2 regions of the Pseudomonas sp. zfem002 genome follow, and region 1 is predicted to be linked to the other one. Evidence: riboswitches for the same ligand, from Rfam matches in the RefSeq annotation. Region 1 holds a riboswitch; the other holds the start of a gene.
The links. Region 1 has a riboswitch for cobalamin ahead of cobO (cob(I)yrinic acid a,c-diamide adenosyltransferase). Riboswitches for the same ligand answer to the same signal wherever they lie in the genome.

Region 1 (9,373 bases):
CCTGCAGATGACCGACGAAGTCGGGCATTTCATCCTTACCCGCGGTACCCGCAGCATGAGCGCGCTGTTCGACCTGCTGGAGCGCCTGGACCAGGCCTCGCTGCAGGAAAAGCGCAAGCTGACCATCCCCTTCCTGAAGGAAACCCTTGGCTGGTAACAGGCGTCCCAGAGCCTCGGCACATAAAAGTCACATTTTTTTCGATTGAATTTGCAAATCGAATCGATAGTAGGCATAGTCTCGACTTCTTTGAATCCAAGACACGGTCGTGCCCATGCTGAATCGCTTCGCACCCCTCGTGCCCCTCGCACTCGTGACACTGCTGTTTGGCTGCGCGGCCCAAGGCCCGGTTCAGCAACAGCAGGATCACTATTCCGTTTCCGCCACGTCCGCTCACAAGTCCTCCACCGTCGCCGATGCCTCGGTGTTCGAGGAAGAGCTGGCCACCGAGCAGGAACTGGAAACCTTCTCCGGCAACAAGTCCTACCAGCTGCCAGCCCTGGCCGACAGCATCCTCGAGCGCGGCATGGCACTGATCGGTACCCGTTACCGCTTCGGTGGCACCTCCGAGCAGTCGGGCTTCGATTGCAGCGGTTTCATCGGTTACCTGTTCCGCGAGGAAGCCGGCATGAACCTGCCGCGTTCCACCCGCGAGATGATCAACGTGGATGCCCCGCTGGTATCGCGCAACAACCTCAAGCCGGGTGACCTGCTGTTCTTCAGCACCAACGGCCGCGGTCGCGTCAGCCACGCCGGTATCTACCTCGGCGACAACCAGTTCATCCACTCCAGCAGCCGTCGCAGCGGTGGCGTGCGTATCGACAGCCTTGGCGATCGCTACTGGAGCAAGACCTTCATCGAAGCCAAGCGCGCCTTGGCGATGGCCCCGGCACCGACCCAGATTTCGCGCAACTAAGCGCTTCCGGGTGGTGTCCCAACACGGCGACGATGCTGAAAAGCTAGTCGCCGTGCGTGTTTACAGAAAACGTCTAATCTTGACCCTCACCAATTTTCCGGCCTGACGCCGGGCACTTTCAGACAGGATGTTCTGAGATGTCGATGATGGCGCGTATAGCGGTATTGTCCCTGGCGGCACTTCTCGGTGCCTGCTCCAGTCACGCCCCGACCCCGTCCCAGGTGGTCCAGCCCGCCTATGTTCCTGCGCAGATCACCTACTCGCCAGCCGCTGACGACGTGCTTTTCCGGGCATTGGGCCTGGTCGGCACGCCGTATCGCTGGGGCGGCAACACGCCGGACTCCGGTTTCGATTGCAGTGGGCTGATCGGGTACGTCTATCGTGACGCGGCGGGCATCAAGCTGCCCCGTTCGACCCGTGAACTGATCGTCATGCGCGCGCCGGATGTGGGCCGCGATGCCCTGCAGTCAGGGGATCTGGTGTTCTTCGCGACGAACGGCGCCAGCCAGGTCAACCACGCCGGGATCTATGTCGGCGAAGGGCGCTTCGTGCATGCGCCGTCCACGGGCGGGACCGTGCGCCTGGATTATCTGGCCAACAGCTACTGGCAGCGCTCCTACCTGAATGCCAAGCGGGTGCTGCAGGCGCCGGAGCATCTGGCGCGCAATCCATAGTCCTGTGCTGTAGCTGATGGCCTCATCGCACCCCTGTGGGAGCGGGCATTGCCCGCGATGAGGCCGGTAGCAACACCCTCGGTTATTGAGCCTTGCTCACCCGCCAGACCACATTCCCCACATCGTCCGCCACCAGCACTCCACCACGCTGGTCGGTCACCACCCCCACCGGCCGTCCCATGGCCTTGCCGTCGTCGCTCAGGAATCCGCTCAGCAGGTCGATCGGCTTGCCCGCGGGCTTCCCGGCGCTGCTGAACGGCACGAACACGACCTTGTAGCCGCTGTGCGGCTTGCGGTTCCACGAACCGTGCTGGCCAATGAACGCGCCCTGATCGAACGGCGGCGGCAAGGCTCCCGGTTCGGCGAAGGCCAGGCCCAGGGAGGCGGTATGCGGGCCCACCGCGTAATCCGGGACCAGCGCCCTGGCCACCAGGTTCGGGTCGCTGGGTTGCACTCGCGTATCGACATGCTGGCCGTAGTAGCTGTAGGGCCAGCCATAGAACCCGCCGTCGCGTACCGAGGTGATGTAGTCGGGGACCAGGTCGCTGCCGATCTCGTCGCGTTCGTTCACTGCGGTCCAGAGCTGGCCGCTGTGGGGTTCCCAGGCCAGGCCGTTGGGGTTGCGCAGGCCGGAGGCGAAGATCCGCTGCTGGCCCGTGGCGGGATCGATTTCCCAGATCGCCGCGCGCTGCCGTTCCTGGTCCATGCCGTTTTCCGCGACGTTGCTGTTGGAGCCGACGGTGACGTAGAGCTTCCTGCCATCGCGGCTGGCGATGACGTTCTTGGTCCAGTGGTGATTGAGCGGACCGCCAGGCAACTCGGCAACCGGCTCGCCCGGCCCCGTCAGCGAGGTGGCGCCGTCCTGGTACTTGAAGCGCAGCAGGCGGTCGGTATCGGCGACATACAGGTCGTTGCCGACCAGGGCCATGCCGAACGGCGAGTTCAGGTCCTTGAGAAAGACCGTGCGGGTCTCCGCCACGCCGTCCCGGTCGGCATCGCGCAGCAGGGTGATGCGGTTGGCGCTGGGCACGCCGGCCCCGGCGCGGGCCATGACCTTGCCCATCACCCAGCCACGAATGCCCTTGCCGTCCTCGGGTTTTTCCGGGGCATTGGTTTCCGCCACCAGCACATCGCCGTTGGGCAGCACATGGAGCCAGCGCGGGTGGTCCAGGCCGCTGGCGAAGGCCACGACCTGGGTGCCCTGGGCGGCGACGGGTTGGCCGCCCTCGGCCCAACCGATCGCCGGGGCGATGTTCACCGTGGGGATCAGCGTCCTGTTCGGTTCCGGCAGTTGTGGCGCCGGGCCGCTGCCGTCGGCGACCTGCAGGCGGGCCGTTTCGCCACAGGCGCTGAGTCCGGCGGCGAGGGCCAGCAGTACGGCAATGCGCAGTGAGGTCATGCTCGACTCCTTGGCGTAACAGGGGGGTTACAGGTCAGAGGCGAGACGGAGCAGGGAGGTTCAGTTGGATGTGGGGTGGTTCAGCTCCCACAAGGACCGCGGTACACGCTGTACCTGTGGGGGCTGGCTTGCCAGCGATGCGTTCGAGGGCTCAGACCTGCTTCAGCAGCAGTGCCACCCCGGGATAGTACTGGCCGAACTCGTCATGCAACTTGCGATAGCCATACGGGAAGCACCAGGCGATGGCACAGGCGTTGTGTTTCTGCAGGTCATCCACTATGTCCTGCAACTCTTCCGGGCTGGCATGCTTTTCCAGCTTGACCGGGCTGACGAACAGCGCGGCGATCTTCAACTGGCTGGGATAGGCGATGCTCTTCGCCACGGCGCCGGCTTCCTGCAAGGCGCCGCTGAGGTCGAGCCGACCGACCTTCGGCCAGCGCTGGTCGGCATGCAGGTAGGCCGACTCGTCGCGACTGGCGATCAGCAGGTCGCAGCGGGCGTTGCGTTCGCCTTCGTCGCGCTGTTTCTTGCTCTGGTACGCCTGCAGGGTGACCAGCTCGGCCTGCCAGATGGCCGCCGAAAGTATCCCCAGGTTGGCCTGGGCGCCATGCCAGTAAGGCCCTTCGTTATCGCCAAGGACCTGGTTGAAGCGCTCGATGCTTTCCCCCCAGCGCTCCAGCGCCGGACGCAGGAATTCGAGGCGGGAATTGTTGAGAATCAGGCCTTGCATGCTGCTCTCCTTTCGTAGTTGTTGTACGAGTACAGCGGAAAACCATGGCTATTTGATATCACTGTGGCACAGCCTCCAGGAAGTGTCATGGGTCAGGCCTGTGACGGGCGTCTCCAATTGACGCTCCCGGCCCAACCCTCTAACCTTCGCGACTTGTTTCAGGTGCTCTGTGACCCGCGGGTCGACAGGGTGAAACAGGGAAGCCGGTGAGTGCGCCAGACGTGCGATTCCGGCGCTGCCCCCGCAACGGTAAATGAGCCAAGACCGCGCATGGCCACTGGGTTTCCAACCCGGGAAGGCGCCCGGTCGGGATCGCCCCGATCCGCTCGTGAGCCCGGAGACCGGCCTGCAAACAGTCAACGGCATCACGGAGGGTGGTGCGCGGTTTTTCGGACCCCGCGTCCGGTTTCTGCGCCTGTTCCCGTGCCATTTTCCCCTCAGCTGTCGTCGCTCCCCGCCTGGCGACAGTGGCCCGCGGAGACCCCCGATGAGCGAATCCCCCGAACGTGACGAACGCCACCTGGCGCGCATGCAGCGCAAGAAGGCGGTGATCGACGAGCGCATCGCCAATGCGCCCAACGAATGCGGCCTGCTGCTGGTGCTCAGCGGCAACGGCAAGGGCAAGAGCAGCTCGGCCTTCGGCATGCTCGCCCGCGCCCTGGGCCACGGCATGCAATGTGGTGTGGTGCAGTTCATCAAGGGCCGCAACGCCACCGGCGAAGAACTGTTCTTCCGCCGCTTCCCCGAGCAGGTGCGCTACCACGTGATGGGCGAGGGCTTCACCTGGGAAACCCAGGATCGCCAGCGCGACATCGCCGCTGCCGAAGCGGCCTGGGAGGTGTCCCGGCAACTGCTGCAGGACCCGAGCATCGGCTTCGTGGTGCTCGACGAACTGAACATCGCCCTCAAGCACGGCTACCTCGACCTGGACAGCGTGCTCGCCGACCTGCAGGCGCGCCCGCCGATGCAGCATGTGATCGTCACCGGCCGCGGCGCCAAGGACGAAATGGTCGAACTGGCCGACACCGTCACCGAGATGGGCATGGTCAAGCACGCCTTCCAGGCCGGGATTCGTGCGCAGAAGGGCGTCGAGCTATGAGCGACACCCGGCATTGCCCGGCGGTGCTGATCGCCGCGCCGGCCTCCGGCCAGGGCAAGACCACCGTCACCGCGGCCCTGGCTCGCCTGCATCGCAACCAGGGGCGCAAGGTCCGCGTGTTCAAGTGCGGACCGGATTTTCTCGACCCGATGATTCTCGAGCGGGCCAGCGGCGCCCCGGTGTACCAGCTCGACTTGTGGATGGTCGGCGCCGAGGAAAGCCGCCGCCTGCTCTGGGAAGCCGCCGGTGAGGCCGACCTGATCCTTATCGAGGGGGTGATGGGGCTGTTCGACGGCACGCCGTCCAGCGCCGACCTGGCCCGGCATTTCGGTGTGCCGGTGCTGGCGGTGATCGACGGCACGGCCATGGCCCAGACGTTCGGCGCCCTGGCCCTGGGCCTGGCGCGCTACCAGGCCGACCTGCCGTTCGCCGGCGTGCTGGCCAACCGCGTCGGTTCGCTGCGTCATGCGCAACTGCTCGAAGGCAGTCTCACCGAGGGCCTGCGCTGGTACGGCGGCCTGTCGCGGGAGACCGGGATCGAGCTGCCGAGCCGGCACCTGGGTCTGGTCCAGGCCAGCGAACTTAGCGACCTCGACCTGCGTCTGGACGCCGCCGCCAAGGCCCTCGGCGACAGTTGCCAGTCGTCCCTGCCACCGGCAGTGGCCTTTGCCGCCCCCGTGTCGCGCGAGGTCGAAACCCGCCTGGCCGGTGTACGTATTGCCGTGGCCCGCGACGAAGCCTTCGCTTTCACCTACGGCGCCAATCTCGACCTGCTGCGGGCGATGGGCGCCGACCTGCATTTCTTCTCGCCGATCCATGACCGTGCGCTGCCGGACGCCGACAGCCTGTACCTGCCCGGCGGCTACCCGGAGCTGCACCACCACGCCCTGGCCGGCAACAGCGCGATGCTGGCGGCGATCCGCGCCCATCACCAGGCCGGCAAGCCATTGCTGGCCGAGTGCGGCGGTATGCTCTACCTGCTCGATGCCCTGACCGATGTCGCCGGCGAGCGCGCCGAACTGGTCGGCCTGCTGCCCGGTGAAGCGACCATGCAGAAGCGCCTCGCCGCCCTGGCCCTGCAGGCGGTGGAGCTGGCGCAAGGCACGCTGCGCGGGCACACCTATCACCATTCCCTGACCAGCACCGAGCTGCAGCCCATCGCCCGCGGACAGAGCCCCAACGGTGGACGCGGCGCCGAAGCGGTGTACCGGATCGGCCGCCTGACCGCCTCCTACGTGCACTTCTATTTCCCCTCCAACCCCGACGCGACGGCGGCGCTGCTGGCGCCATGAGCGAACACGCCTACAGCGCGGCCGAGCGCGCGGCGATCTATCGCGCCATCGGCGAGCGCCGCGACATGCGCCACTTCAGTGGCGGCGAGGTGGCCCCCGAGCTCCTCGCGCGATTGCTGGAAGCCGCGCACCAGGCGCCCAGTGTCGGCCTGATGCAGCCCTGGCGCTTTATCCGCATCACCCGCCGCGACCTGCGCCAGCGCATCCAGGCGCTGGTCGAGGACGAACGCCTGCGCACCGCCGAAGCCCTCGGGCAGCGTTCCGACGAATTCATGCAGCTCAAGGTCGAAGGCATCAACGACTGCGCCGAGCTGCTGGTGGCGGCGCTGATGGACAAGCGCGAGGTGCATGTCTTCGGTCGCCGGACCTTGCCGGAAATGGACCTGGCGTCGCTGTCCTGCGCGATCCAGAACCTGTGGTTGAGCGCCCGCGCCGAGGGCCTGGGCATGGGCTGGGTGTCGCTGTTCGATCCGCTGGCCCTGGCCGAACTGCTGGGCATGCCGGCCGGGGCCAAGCCGCTGGCGATTCTTTGCCTGGGCCCTGTGCGCGAATTCTATCCGGCGCCGATGCTCGCGCTGGAAGGCTGGACCACGCCACGGCCGTTGGCGGACATGCTGTTTGAAAACCAATGGGGAGAAGCCGAATGAGTGTGGCCTTGCTGACCGTGGCCGGGGTGGCGCTGGATGCGCTGCTGGGCGAGCCGCGGCGCTGGCATCCGCTGGTGGCCTTCGGCCGCATGGCCGGGCGTCTGGAGCAGCGTTTCAATGCCGGCGGACGCGGCTGGCGCAGCCATGGTGTCAGCGCCTGGTTGCTGGCCGTGGTGCCGCTGACCCTGCTCGCCACCGCGCTGTCCTGGTTGCCCTATATCGGCTGGCTGGTGGAAATCCTCGCCTTGTACTGCGCCCTCGGCCTGCGCAGCCTTGGCGAACATGTGCAGCCGGTGGCCGATGCCTTGCGCGGCGGCGACCTGGACGAGGCGCGCAAGCGTGTCGGCTACCTGGTCAGCCGGGAAACCCGCGAGCTGGACGAAACCGCCGTGGCGCGCGCAGCCACCGAGTCAGTGCTGGAGAACGGCAGCGACGCGGTGTTCGCCGCCCTGTTCTGGTTCGCCATCGCCGGCGCGCCGGGGGTGGTGCTGTATCGCCTGAGCAATACGCTGGATGCCATGTGGGGCTATCGCAACGAGCGCTTCGAGCGGTTTGGCTGGGCCGCCGCGCGGATCGACGATGTCCTCAACTACCTGCCGGCGCGCCTGGTGGCGCTGACCTACGCGCTGCTGGGCAAGACGCGCCTGGCCCTGAAATGCTGGCGTCAGCAGGCGCCCAAATGGGACAGCCCGAACGCCGGGCCGGTGATGGCGGCGGGGGCCGGGGCCCTTGGCGTCGAGCTGGGCGGGCCGGCTGTCTATCATGGTGAGCTGCACGAACGCGCGCGCCTCGGTGAGGGCCCGGCGGCCGATGCCGGGGCCATCGAGCGCGGCTGGCGCCTGGTTTGCCAGGGCGTCTGGCTGTGGCTGCTGCTGTTGTGCCTGGGAGCGGAATTCTATGCTTGAACACGGTGGTCGCCTGCAACGGGCGATCGAGCACTACGGCATCCCCCGCGAGGCCTGGCTGGACCTGTCCAGCGGCATCGCGCCCTGGCCGTTTCCCCTCGCCGAGATCCCGCCGCGTGCCTGGGCGCGCCTGCCGGAAACCGAAGACGGCCTGGAGCAGGCCGCGCGTGCCTATTACCAGGTCGCGCAGCTGTTGCCGGTGGCCGGCTCGCAGGCGGCGATCCAGGCTTTGCCGCGTCTGCGTCTGCGTCTGCGCCGGCGCGGCACGGTGGCGGTCGTCTCGCCCTGCTATGCCGAGCACGCCGAGGCCTGGCGCCGTGCCGGACACCGGGTGCGGGAGCTGGACGAGGCCGAGGTGGAAGGGCAACTGGACGAGCTCGACGTGCTGGTCCTGGTCAACCCCAACAACCCCACCGCGCGGATGCTGCCGCGGCAGACCCTGCTCGCCTGGCACGCGCGCCTGAGCCAGCGTGGTGGCTGGCTGCTGGTGGACGAAGCCTTCATGGACAACACGCCGGCCGCCAGCATCGCCGCCGACAGCGAGCGCGAAGGGCTGATCGTGCTGCGTTCGTTCGGCAAGTTCTTCGGGCTGGCCGGGGTGCGCCTCGGTTTCGTCCTGGCCGAGCCAGGCCTGTTGCGCGCGCTGGCGGAGGAGATCGGCCCGTGGTCGGTCAGCGGGCCGACGCGGATTCTCGGCGAGGCCTGCCTGCGCGACACGGCCGAACAGCACGCGCAGACCGAACGCTGTGCCCGGGCCAGTGCGCGCCTGGCCAGCCTGCTGAGCGAGGCGCAACTGGCCCCCAGCGCCGGCTGCGACCTGTTCCAGTACCTGCGCCATGCCGATGCCGCGGCGATTCATGAATTCATGGCCCGGCGCGGCATTCTCCTGCGCCTGTTCGAACAGCCCGCCGGCCTGCGTTTCGGCCTGCCCGCCAACGAGGCCGACTGGCTGAAACTGGCTGCGGCGCTGGACGCCTACCGCAAGGAGCAGGCATGACCACGCTGATGGTGCAGGGCACCACCTCCGACGCCGGCAAGAGCACCCTGGTGACCGCGCTGTGCCGCTGGCTCAAGCGCCAGGGCGTTGCCGTGGTGCCGTTCAAACCGCAGAACATGGCGCTGAACAGCGCGGTGACCGCCGACGGCGGCGAAATCGGCCGGGCCCAGGCGGTACAGGCCCAGGCCTGCGGGCTGGCGCCGCACACCGACATGAACCCGGTGCTGCTCAAGCCCAACAGCGATACCGGCGCCCAGGTCATCGTCCATGGTCGTGCGGTCACCAGCATGAACGCCGTGGCCTATCACGACTACAAGGCCATCGCCATGCAAGCGGTGCTGGCCTCGCACCGGCGTCTCGACGCGCAGTACCCGGTGGTGATGGTGGAGGGCGCCGGCTCGCCGGCGGAGATCAACCTGCGCGCCGGCGATATCGCCAACATGGGCTTCGCCGAGGCGGTGGACTGTCCGGTGATCCTTGTCGCCGACATCAATCGTGGCGGGGTCTTCGCGCACCTGGTGGGCACCCTGGAACTGCTGTCGGCGAGCGAGCAGGCGCGGGTCAAGGGCTTCGTCATCAACCGCTTCCGTGGCGACATCGCCCTGCTGCAGCCGGGGCTCGACTGGCTGGAGGCGCGCACCGGCAAACCGGTACTGGGCGTGCTGCCCTACGTGATGGACCTGCACCTGGAAGCCGAGGACGGTCTCGACCGGCGT
Region 2 (9,373 bases), on a different contig from region 1:
GCGGCATCGAGTTCCTGGCCGATCAGCACCAGGCGGGTGATGCGCGCTTCGTCACTGCGCCAGGCACGATCGAAGTGCTTGTCGAAACGGCTGCCCACGCCCTGGATCAACAGGCGCATCGGCTTGCCGGGGATCGCCGCGAAGCCCTTGATGCGCAGGATGCCGGTGTCGGCCACCAGTTGGGTCAGGGCATCGAGCAGCAGGCTTTCGTCGGCTTCGGGCAGGTCGAGGGAGATGGAGTCGAAGGCGTCGTGATCATGGTCGTCGTGATCGTCGTCGCCGTCATGGTGCGAATCGTGGTGGGTGCGCCGGCCATCGATATGCGCTTCCGCCTCGGCCCCCAGGCCCAGCAGCACTTCCAGCGGCAGCACGCCCTTGCTGGCCTCGATCACCTTCACCGCCGGCGGCAGTTCTTCCTGCACTTCGGCGCGCACCGCGGCCAGGGCTTCAGGGGCGATCAGGTCGGCCTTGTTGAGGACCACCAGGTCGGCGCTGGCCAACTGGTCGGCGAACAGCTCATGCAGTGGCGATTCGTGGTCCAGGTTCGGGTCCAGCTTGCGCTGGGCGTCCACCTGCTCGGGGAAGGCGGCGAAGGTGCCGGCGGCCACGGCCGGGCTGTCGACCACGGTAATCACCGCGTCGACGGTGCAGGCGTTGCGGATTTCCGGCCACTGGAAGGCCTGCACCAGCGGTTTCGGCAAGGCCAGGCCGCTGGTTTCGATGAGGATCTGGTCGAGGTCGCCACGGCGCGCCACCAGCTCGCGCATCACCGGGAAGAACTCTTCCTGCACGGTGCAGCACAGGCAGCCGTTGGCCAGTTCGTAGACGCGGCCGTTGGCCTCTTCCTCGGTGCAGCCGATGCTGCATTGCTTGAGGATCTCGCCGTCGATGCCCAGCTCGCCGAATTCGTTGACGATCACCGCGATGCGCCGGCCATTGGCGTTGTCCAGCATGTGCCGCAGCAGCGTGGTTTTGCCCGAGCCGAGAAAGCCGGTGACGATGGTGACGGGGAGTTTGGCCAGTGTTTTCATGTCGGATGCCCTTGGCAGGATGGCGGGCATGCGGGACGGGAGCCGGGTGCCTGACACCCGGGCGCGTTCGCCACCGGATCACCCCGCCCGGTTGTATGTGGAAACTGTCCGAGGCAGGTCTCCTGGCTCGCGCTGTGCCCGAAGGGCGGCTTCGACGCCTTCCCGCCTCGGTTGTCGGCAGTGGCAATGGTCGATGGATCAGCACTTACAGTTGCGGGGGCAGCCGCGGAATGGCCTTTGGCAAAGCGCACCGCGTTCCCGTCTTAGCTCCGGCCAGCGCCGGAGAACCTCGAAGCGGCAAGGCTACGCAGTGCTCCGGAGCCGGTCAACCGCTGTATTGACGGATGTCAACGCGCGTGATTTCCTAACGCGATTCGTTTGGGTGCCTTTTTTATTACAAGGTGAAACGGGAAACCGGTGCGTCGCAGCCTCCACAGGGTGTCGACAAGGCCGGTGCTGCCCCCGCAACGGTAAGCGAGAAAAGCGTCTTGACCACTGTGCCAGCCGTACGGCATGGGAAGGTGACGCTCCCCGGCTGAAGTCCGCTTCCGCCCTCGCCAGCCCGGAGACCGGCCCAACGCAGACTTTGACACAACCCGCGGTGGGCGGGCGCTGTTGCACCCCCTGGGCGACTCCGCGCAGGGGTTTCGCGCGCTTGCCTGTTGCCGACAACACCCAGAGGAAAGCGCCATGCCCGTCTCCACCACCGCCCGTCACGCCGTCGCCACACCGACGACCCTCAGCCAGCGCATCGTCGCCGCCGTCAGCGCCTCGGTGCTGGGCCTGTGCCTGGTCTATTTCGCCGGGTTCTCGCACATCGAAGCGGTCCACAACGCCGCCCACGATACCCGCCACAGCGCCGCTTTCCCTTGCCACTGAGGCCCGACCGCATGTTCACTCGCATCGCCCGCACCGCCGGTTTCACCGGCCTGCTCGCCGCCCTGCTGCTGACCCTGCTGCAGAGCTTCTGGGTCGCACCGCTGATTCTCCAGGCGGAGACCTACGAGAACGCGGCGCCGGCCGCCGCCCAGGAACACCAGCACGCCGACGCCGCCGCGGCTGCCGACGGTCATCACCATGACGAAGAAGCCTGGTCGCCGGAAGATGGCTGGCAGCGCGTGCTGTCCACCACCGGCGGCAACCTGGTGGTCGCGGTCGGCTTCGCTCTGCTGCTGGTCGCCATGTACACCCTGCGCACCCCCGCCAGCATTGGCGCCGGCGCCCTCTGGGGCCTGGGCGGCTTCGCCGTGTTCTGCCTGGCGCCGAACCTCGGCCTGCCACCGGAGCTGCCGGGCACCGCCGCCGCCGACCTGGCCCAGCGCCAGTTCTGGTGGGTCGGTACCGCCGCGGCCACCGCGGTGGGCCTGGCGCTGATCGCCTTCGCCGGCAACTGGGTCCTGAAAGCCGCAGGCCTGGTGCTGCTGGTGATCCCCCACGTGATCGGCGCGCCGCAGCCGGAAGTCCACGAAAGCCTGGCGCCGGAAGCCCTGGAAACGCAGTTCATCATCGCCTCGCTGCTGACCAATGCCGGCTTCTGGCTGGCCCTGGGCCTGCTCAGCGCCTGGCTGTACCGGCGTCAGGCGGCCTGATGCCCTTCCCGCCCGGCGTCATCCCGCTGTACGCCGGGCTGGGCTGTCGCCGTGGCATCCCGGCCAGTGACCTGGCCGGTCTGCTGCGCGACGTGCTGCAGGCCCATGACCTGCCGCGCGCCGCACTGGCCGGACTGGCCAGCATCGATCTCAAGCGCGGCGAGCCCGGCCTGCTGCAATTGGCCGAAGAGCTTGTCCTGCCCCTGCACTTCTACAGCGCCGCGCACCTCGCCGCATTCACCCCGCGCCTGAGCCATCGTTCGGCCACGGCCTTTCGCCACAGCGGCTGCTATGGCGTCGCGGAAAGCACTGCCCTGGCCCTGGCCGAGCAACTTGGCGGCGCCCCGGCGCAACTGCGGGTCGAACGTCACGTGCAGGGCGACATGACCCTGGCATTGGCCTGGATACCCGCTTCTGGCGGATAATCCGCCGCCTTCCGTTCAGAGACTGCGCAATGACCGTCTATTTCATCGGTGCCGGCCCCGGCGATCCGGAGCTGATCACCGTCAAGGGCCAGCGCCTGATCCGCCAGTGCCCGGTGATCATCTACGCGGGTTCCCTGGTGCCCGCCGCGGTGCTCGAAGGGCACAGCGCCGCCAGCGTGATCAACAGTGCCGAACTGCACCTGGAGCAGATCATCGAGGCGATCCGCACGGCCCACGCGCAAGGCCACAACGTGGCCCGCGTGCACAGTGGCGACCCGAGCCTGTATGGCGCCATCGGCGAGCAGATCCGCCATCTGCGCGAGCTGGGCATTCCCTACGAGATCGTCCCCGGGGTCACCGCCACCGCGGCCAGCGCCGCCCTGCTGGGCTGCGAACTGACCCTGCCGGACATCGCCCAGAGCGTGATTCTCACCCGCTTCGCCGACACCTCGCCGATGCCGGAAGGTGAAGCGCTGGCCAGCCTGGCCAGCCACAAGACCACCCTGGCGATTCACCTCGGCGTGCGTCACCTGGCCAGAATCGTCGAGGAACTGCGCCCGCATTACGGTGGCGACTGCCCCATCGCCGTGGTCCACCGCGCCACCTGGCCGGACCAGGACTGGGTGCTGGGCACACTGGACGATATCGTCGAACTGAGCGCGGCCAAGGGTTTCCGGCGCACCGCGCTGATCCTCGTGGGACGGGTGCTGGCCAGCGATACGTTCAGCGAGTCGGCGCTCTATCGCGCAGGGCATGCGCACCTGTACCGCCCCTGAAACATATTGCATTGCCCTTGGGGCGCCTGCACATTAGCGCGACGACCACCCTTGAAAGGACCGCCCCGATGCTGGAACTTCGCCCCTGTTGCGAATGCTGTGCCACGCCACTGCCCGGCGACAGCCGCGACGCGATGATCTGTTCATTCGAATGCACCTACTGCCGCAACTGCGCCGAACACACCCTCAAGGGCCAATGCCCGAACTGCGGCGGTGAACTGCAGCCACGCCCGACGCGGGTGGGCGAGAAACTGGCGAAGAACCCGGCGACGACCCAGCGCACGGTGAAGGCCGAGGGCTGTCCGGTGCATTGAGCTCCGGCGTTCCTTATTGATCCAGCGGGGCCGGCGTGGGAGCGGATTTATCCGCGATTGGGCGCGAAGCGGCCATAAAACCTGTATTGGGGGGTGTCAGAAGAACCCAGGATTCAGGATTTACGACGGCTGCGCCGCCGATCGCGGATCAATCCGCTCCTACACCAATCCCACAAGTGGCGCGGCGCACGACTCATCCTGTACAGGGCATCCATGCCCACCATCCCGAATCCCGAGATTCAATGCGCCTGCATCTTGCTCTTGATGAACCCCGCCACCCAGGTCAGCACCGCGCCGCCGGCGCCGCCGCCGATCACGCTGCTGATGATCGCTGGAAGATCCAGGGAACCCTCGGCCCCGGCCTGAGCCAGGGATTGATCGCCGGTGAGCGTGGCCAGGATCTGCCCCACCACCACACCGCCCACACCGCCAAGAATGGAATTGAGCAGCGGCCCGAGGCCGTGCTTGGTCATACCTGCCGCATTGCCGCCTACCACACCACTGATGACCTGCACGGCCAGACTGATGATATCCATCGCAAATGCCCTCTGTAGCGCCTGAAATGACGACTCGCGTGCGGGCTACTACGGATACGGCACTACCACCGGGCATTGGAGACGTCGTGGTCCGACCAACGACGGCAAGCTGTTGCGGATATCCGACAGTATATGTAGGACTTTTCAGTTACGCGAATGACGTGCCACGGCTCAGGGCCTGACGTTCTTCAACTCGTTGAGCAAGCCCAGCAGCGCCTGCAGTTTCTCGTCGCCGAACTGTTCGAGGATGCGCTGGTAGTTGCGCTCCATGTCCTCGCTCATGTCGACGAAGCACTGCTGGCCCTGCTCGGTGAGGCCGACGAAGACCCGCCGCTGGTCCTGCGAGGACTTCTTGCGACGCACCAGGCCATCGCGCTCCAGGCGGCTGAGCACGCCGGTCATGCTGGGCTTGAGGATGCACGCCTGCTCGGCGAGCTGATGGCTTTCCAGCTCGCCCTGCTGGCGCAGGATGCGAATCACCCGCCACTGCTGTTCGGTCAGGCCGTGTTCGTTGAGGGAGGGACGGAAGAAGGCCATGGTGGCCTCGCGGGCTTGCAACAGGGTCAGGGTCAGGGAAGGTCTTGGAATGGGCATGATCAGGCTGTTGTCGACGGTGATTGCGCAGCTTAAGAGCGGGGCTTTCGTGTCGCAAGGGCCATCATGGGCATGGTTTCCCGATCGTCAAATATATTGAACTGAAGCGCCAGGTAAAAATCACATTTCTGCTTGGTAAATCAGCCAGTTAAACGATAAATCCAAGGTTTAACGTTAAAAAATACGGACACAAACAGCTTATTCCGCTTGATATATTTAACGGCTCTGGCAAGCTATGGGCAGGTTTCGACCGGGAATCGACGTTCGCGTGCAACCCGGCAGTGCTCGAAACCTCAGGCAGTACCAGGTCCGCACCGGTGCGCCTGCACAACAATGACAGGCTGCGCCTGTCCCAAGGTGACATATGCCCAACAGCAACATTGGCAATAAGAATCAGAAATCCCGCAAACCCGTGGTCCTGATGACCATGGGCGCTCAAGAGCGCAAGGGTCACGACTATCAGGTGATGACCCACAAGTACATCGTGCCGCTGGTGGAACACGCCGGCTGCGTCCCGGTCCTGGTGCCGACCTGCTGTGGCATCGAAGACCTCGAACAGTACCTGGACATGGCTGACGGCGTTTACCTCACCGGTGCCGGGAGCAACATCGACCCTGCCCTCTACGGCCAGGAAAACCAGACCCCCGGCAAAGCCCAGGACCGCGACCGCGACCTGTTCGACCTGCCGCTGGTGCAACTGGCGATCGCCCGTGGCCTGCCGATCTTCGGCATCTGCCGCGGCATGCAGGAAATCAACGTGGCGCTGGGTGGCGACATCTACCAGAAGGTCTACGCCGAACCCGGTTTCAACGACCATCGGGAAAACCCGGAAGATCCGGTGGACGTGCAGTACGCCCCTTCGCACAGCGTGCGCCTGAAACCGGGCAGTTGGCTGCGCGACCTGCTGCAGAGCGACGAGATCCGCGTCAACTCGCTGCATGGCCAAGGCCTGAAAACCCTCGGCGACGGCGTCGAACCACTGGCCCATGCCGAAGACGGCCTGGTCGAGGCGATCCACGCCCCGAGCCTGTCGCCCTTCCTCTTCGCCGTGCAGTGGCACCCGGAGTGGCAGGCGGCGCAGAACCCGGATTCGGTGCGGATGTTCGAAGCCTTTGGCGAAGCCTGCCGCGCCCAGGCGGGCAAGAAGCAGCAGAGCAAGACTCAAAGCATTGCTTGAGAATTAAATCGTGAAACATTGATTTAAAAGAAATAAACGGCCGTATCGAAGCAAGCCTCGATACGGCCTTTTTATTTCTTAAAATACTTTCATATTCATCTGTATCAGATTGATTTTTAACGATAAAAATCATTCGAGAATTCACTTCAACATGACCGACTACGGAATCGCGTCCATCCGGGGCTCCATCTGCGCCGGCTCCATCAGATTCCCCTCGATCTGCCCCGACAACGACCAGACCCCGGCCATCACCCCGGTGGCATGGTTCTCCATCAGGTTCTGCCACTCCTCGTTCAACGCCACGTTGAGGATCACCCGCAGTTGCTCGACCATCTCCGGCCGATCGCTCTCGTGCATCATGGCGCCAATCCCGGCCGAGGCCAGGGAGATCGCCATCCCCGCCGCCTTGCCCACCGCCGCCGCCACCGCGCTGAGTGCGCCACGGGGGGCCAGGGTCGCCTCGAGACGGGTGCTGGCCTTGCTCGCCACCGAGGACAGGCCGTTGTCCGCTGCCGAAGCGTTGGCCGCGGCAGCCCGGCGAATGTTCTCGTCCAGGGCCAGCCACGCCGGCAACTTTATCAACGGCCGCGCCGCCAGCAGTTGCCGCAGGCTGGCGTCCCGCGCCGCCGGCGGGCCCAGGGCGATGGCGGGAATGCGCTGCAGATGCAGGGCGAACTGATCGGGGGCCGGGCGATAGCGCTGCTGTATCCCCGCCAGTTGCTGGCCGAGCAACTGCACATAGAGTTCGGTGGCGCGCTCGCGGATCAGGTCGGGGTTGATCTGCTCGGCCACCGGCTCCAGCACCCGCTCGCGGTAGGCCTCCTGCAGGTACAGGGCCAGGCGGTTGTCGCCCTGCGCATGCTCGCGGTCCTGGCTCATCTTGTACCAGGCCACCTTGAGGGTCAGCCATTGCTGAGTCCAGTAGCCGGTGAACCAGGGAATGAAATTCGCCTCGGTGTGCTTCTGCACTTCCTCGCGCCACACACGCATCGAGCGCCGGGCATAATCGCCGGCGGAACCGGCGGCGCCACGAGACGCCATGACGATCTCGCGATCGACCTGCTGCCAGGCCGCGGGCGACAGCACCACCGGCGGGATTTCCGCCACACGCGGGGACGAACTGCAGGCGGCCACCACCAGCAGTGCCAGCAACAACGCGAGATTCAACAGAGGCCGGACCACGACCGCACCCCGCCAGCAACGAGGGACCTTCCCCGAGTATAGGAAGCGCCACCCGGCGCCGATCTAACTTCTGGCGATATCAGCCAGCGGCCATTGCCCCAGGGCTGGATAGCGGCCCCTGGAGGATTCGTAGAGCACGAACTCGCGCGCGTTCCAGTGAAACCCCGGCGCCTGCGCCGTTTCCGGCACGCCATCGCGAAAATCGCGCATCAGGGTCAGGTGCGGACGAAACTCCCGCGGGTCGACCAGGAAACCCAGGGGCGACATCGCCTCCTGCAAGCCGTAGACCCAGCGCAGCAACGCCGCCGGCGCGTGCTCCGCGGTAAGCACCAGGGCCTGGCTTCGGCGCCACACTTCCAGGCGATCGAGCACCAGCGGTTCCAGGCGCTCCAGCGGCCGCAAACGCGCGGCGGCTTCAAGGATCGCGGGCAACTGCGTCACCCCCACCGAGCCAAGGAACATCAGGGTCAGGTGGAAATTCTCGGTCGCCACCGGCCGCCCGCTGCGCAGCCGCAACTCGCCGCGCCAGCGGGACAGCGCCCGGCCCTGCTGCGGCGTGCAGGGCAAGGCGAAGAACAGGCGCTTGAACGGTTCGTTCGGGCCGGCTTCGTTGCTGCTCATGGGCATTCCCCCCTTCGTGGTCATGGGCAAGCGTGCATTGACCTGTGACCTGAAACAAGACGTTGCGATCCGCGACGTTTATCCTCGTCCCTGTCCTCGCCTGAAGAAAGGAGTCCCCATGAGCCTGGAACTACGTGCCGCCACACCGGCGGATGTCGAAACCCTGTTCGCGATCCGCACCAGCGTCGTGCAGAACCATCTGTCCCGCGAGCAGATGGCCGAACTGGGCATCACCCCCGAAGCGCTGGTGTCGATTCTTGCAGCAGAGCCCTGCGCCTGGATTGCCGAGGTCGACGGCGCGGCCGCCGGCTTTGCCATGGTCGATAGCGAGATTGGTGAGGTATTCGCCCTGTTCATCCGCCCGGAGTTCGAGGGATTGGGCATTGGCCGGGCCTTGCTGGCCCTGGCCGAGGCCTGTCTGTTCCAGCGCCACGAACGGATCTGGCTGGTCACCGACGGCAACCCGCAGGTGCGCGCCAACGGTTTCTACCAGCGCCTGGGCTGGCACCAGGTGGCGCGGGTGGACGCACGGGATGTGCGCTTCGAGAAGCAGCGCTGAAACGCGAAATTGCCCAGGACTCTGCAGGCACTTGCCTCACGGAGTCACTGGGCCCGACAAGGGCAGCGCACCCTCACACCGGTGAAATCGTCCCCAGCGCGCCAATCACGATCGCCAGCACCAGAAACCCGAACAGAAAAATCGCCATCTTGCCCATCACAGCCTCCACTTACCGATGACCACGGCGATCACCACCCAGGTGATCAGCCGGTCAGACAGCCCGGACCGGGAGCGCCCGCTCCGTCCTGGGGCCGTCTGCATGGGGCCTATTGTCGATAAGCAGCTGTTTGCATAACAGCGTCAGAAAGCACTGAAAAATACGGATCAGATTCAGAAGCGGAAGTGCCCCACCATCACATGCAACTGGTTGCTCAGGTGGCTCAGCTCGGTACTGGCGGCGGAAATTTCCGCGCTGGCGGTGGCCGATTCCTCGGCGGTCTCGCGCACCCGGGTCACGCTCTGGTTGATTTCCTCGGTCACCGCCGCCTGCTCTTCCGCGGCGGTGGCGATCAGCTCGCTCATCTGCTGGATATTCGAGACCTGGCGGGTGATGTGCTCCAGCGCCATGC

Region 2: linked by a shared signal. The riboswitch ahead of RTI28_RS23430 (CbtB domain-containing protein) and the one ahead of cobO (cob(I)yrinic acid a,c-diamide adenosyltransferase) in region 1 are both predicted to bind cobalamin.

Annotation. Positions count from the first base shown of each region.
Region 1 covers NZ_JAVYJH010000005.1:47,969-57,341, forward strand. The annotation lists gene hda (DnaA regulatory inactivator Hda) at 1-157, shown strand, start outside; gene RTI28_RS08975 (C40 family peptidase) at 273-914, shown strand; gene RTI28_RS08980 (C40 family peptidase) at 1,052-1,588, shown strand; gene RTI28_RS08985 (sorbosone dehydrogenase family protein) at 1,671-2,987, opposite strand; gene RTI28_RS08990 (hypothetical protein) at 3,139-3,717, opposite strand; cobalamin riboswitch at 3,861-4,082, shown strand; gene cobO (cob(I)yrinic acid a,c-diamide adenosyltransferase) at 4,205-4,816, shown strand; gene RTI28_RS09000 (cobyrinate a,c-diamide synthase) at 4,813-6,108, shown strand; gene bluB (5,6-dimethylbenzimidazole synthase) at 6,105-6,755, shown strand; gene cbiB (adenosylcobinamide-phosphate synthase CbiB) at 6,752-7,660, shown strand; gene cobD (threonine-phosphate decarboxylase CobD) at 7,653-8,657, shown strand; gene RTI28_RS09020 (cobyric acid synthase) at 8,654-9,373, shown strand, end outside.
Region 2 covers NZ_JAVYJH010000023.1:113,845-123,217, forward strand. The annotation lists gene cobW (cobalamin biosynthesis protein CobW) at 1-1,031, opposite strand, end outside; cobalamin riboswitch at 1,126-1,338, opposite strand; cobalamin riboswitch at 1,395-1,624, shown strand; gene RTI28_RS23430 (CbtB domain-containing protein) at 1,722-1,910, shown strand; gene RTI28_RS23435 (CbtA family protein) at 1,922-2,620, shown strand; gene RTI28_RS23440 (cobalamin biosynthesis protein) at 2,620-3,045, shown strand; gene cobM (precorrin-4 C(11)-methyltransferase) at 3,075-3,821, shown strand; gene RTI28_RS23450 (DUF1272 domain-containing protein) at 3,890-4,135, shown strand; gene RTI28_RS23455 (hypothetical protein) at 4,375-4,671, opposite strand; gene hpaR (homoprotocatechuate degradation operon regulator HpaR) at 4,843-5,265, opposite strand; gene RTI28_RS23465 (type 1 glutamine amidotransferase) at 5,630-6,442, shown strand; gene RTI28_RS23470 (hypothetical protein) at 6,602-7,609, opposite strand; gene thpR (RNA 2',3'-cyclic phosphodiesterase) at 7,688-8,245, opposite strand; gene RTI28_RS23480 (GNAT family N-acetyltransferase) at 8,364-8,804, shown strand; gene RTI28_RS23485 (methyl-accepting chemotaxis protein) at 9,135-9,373, opposite strand, start outside.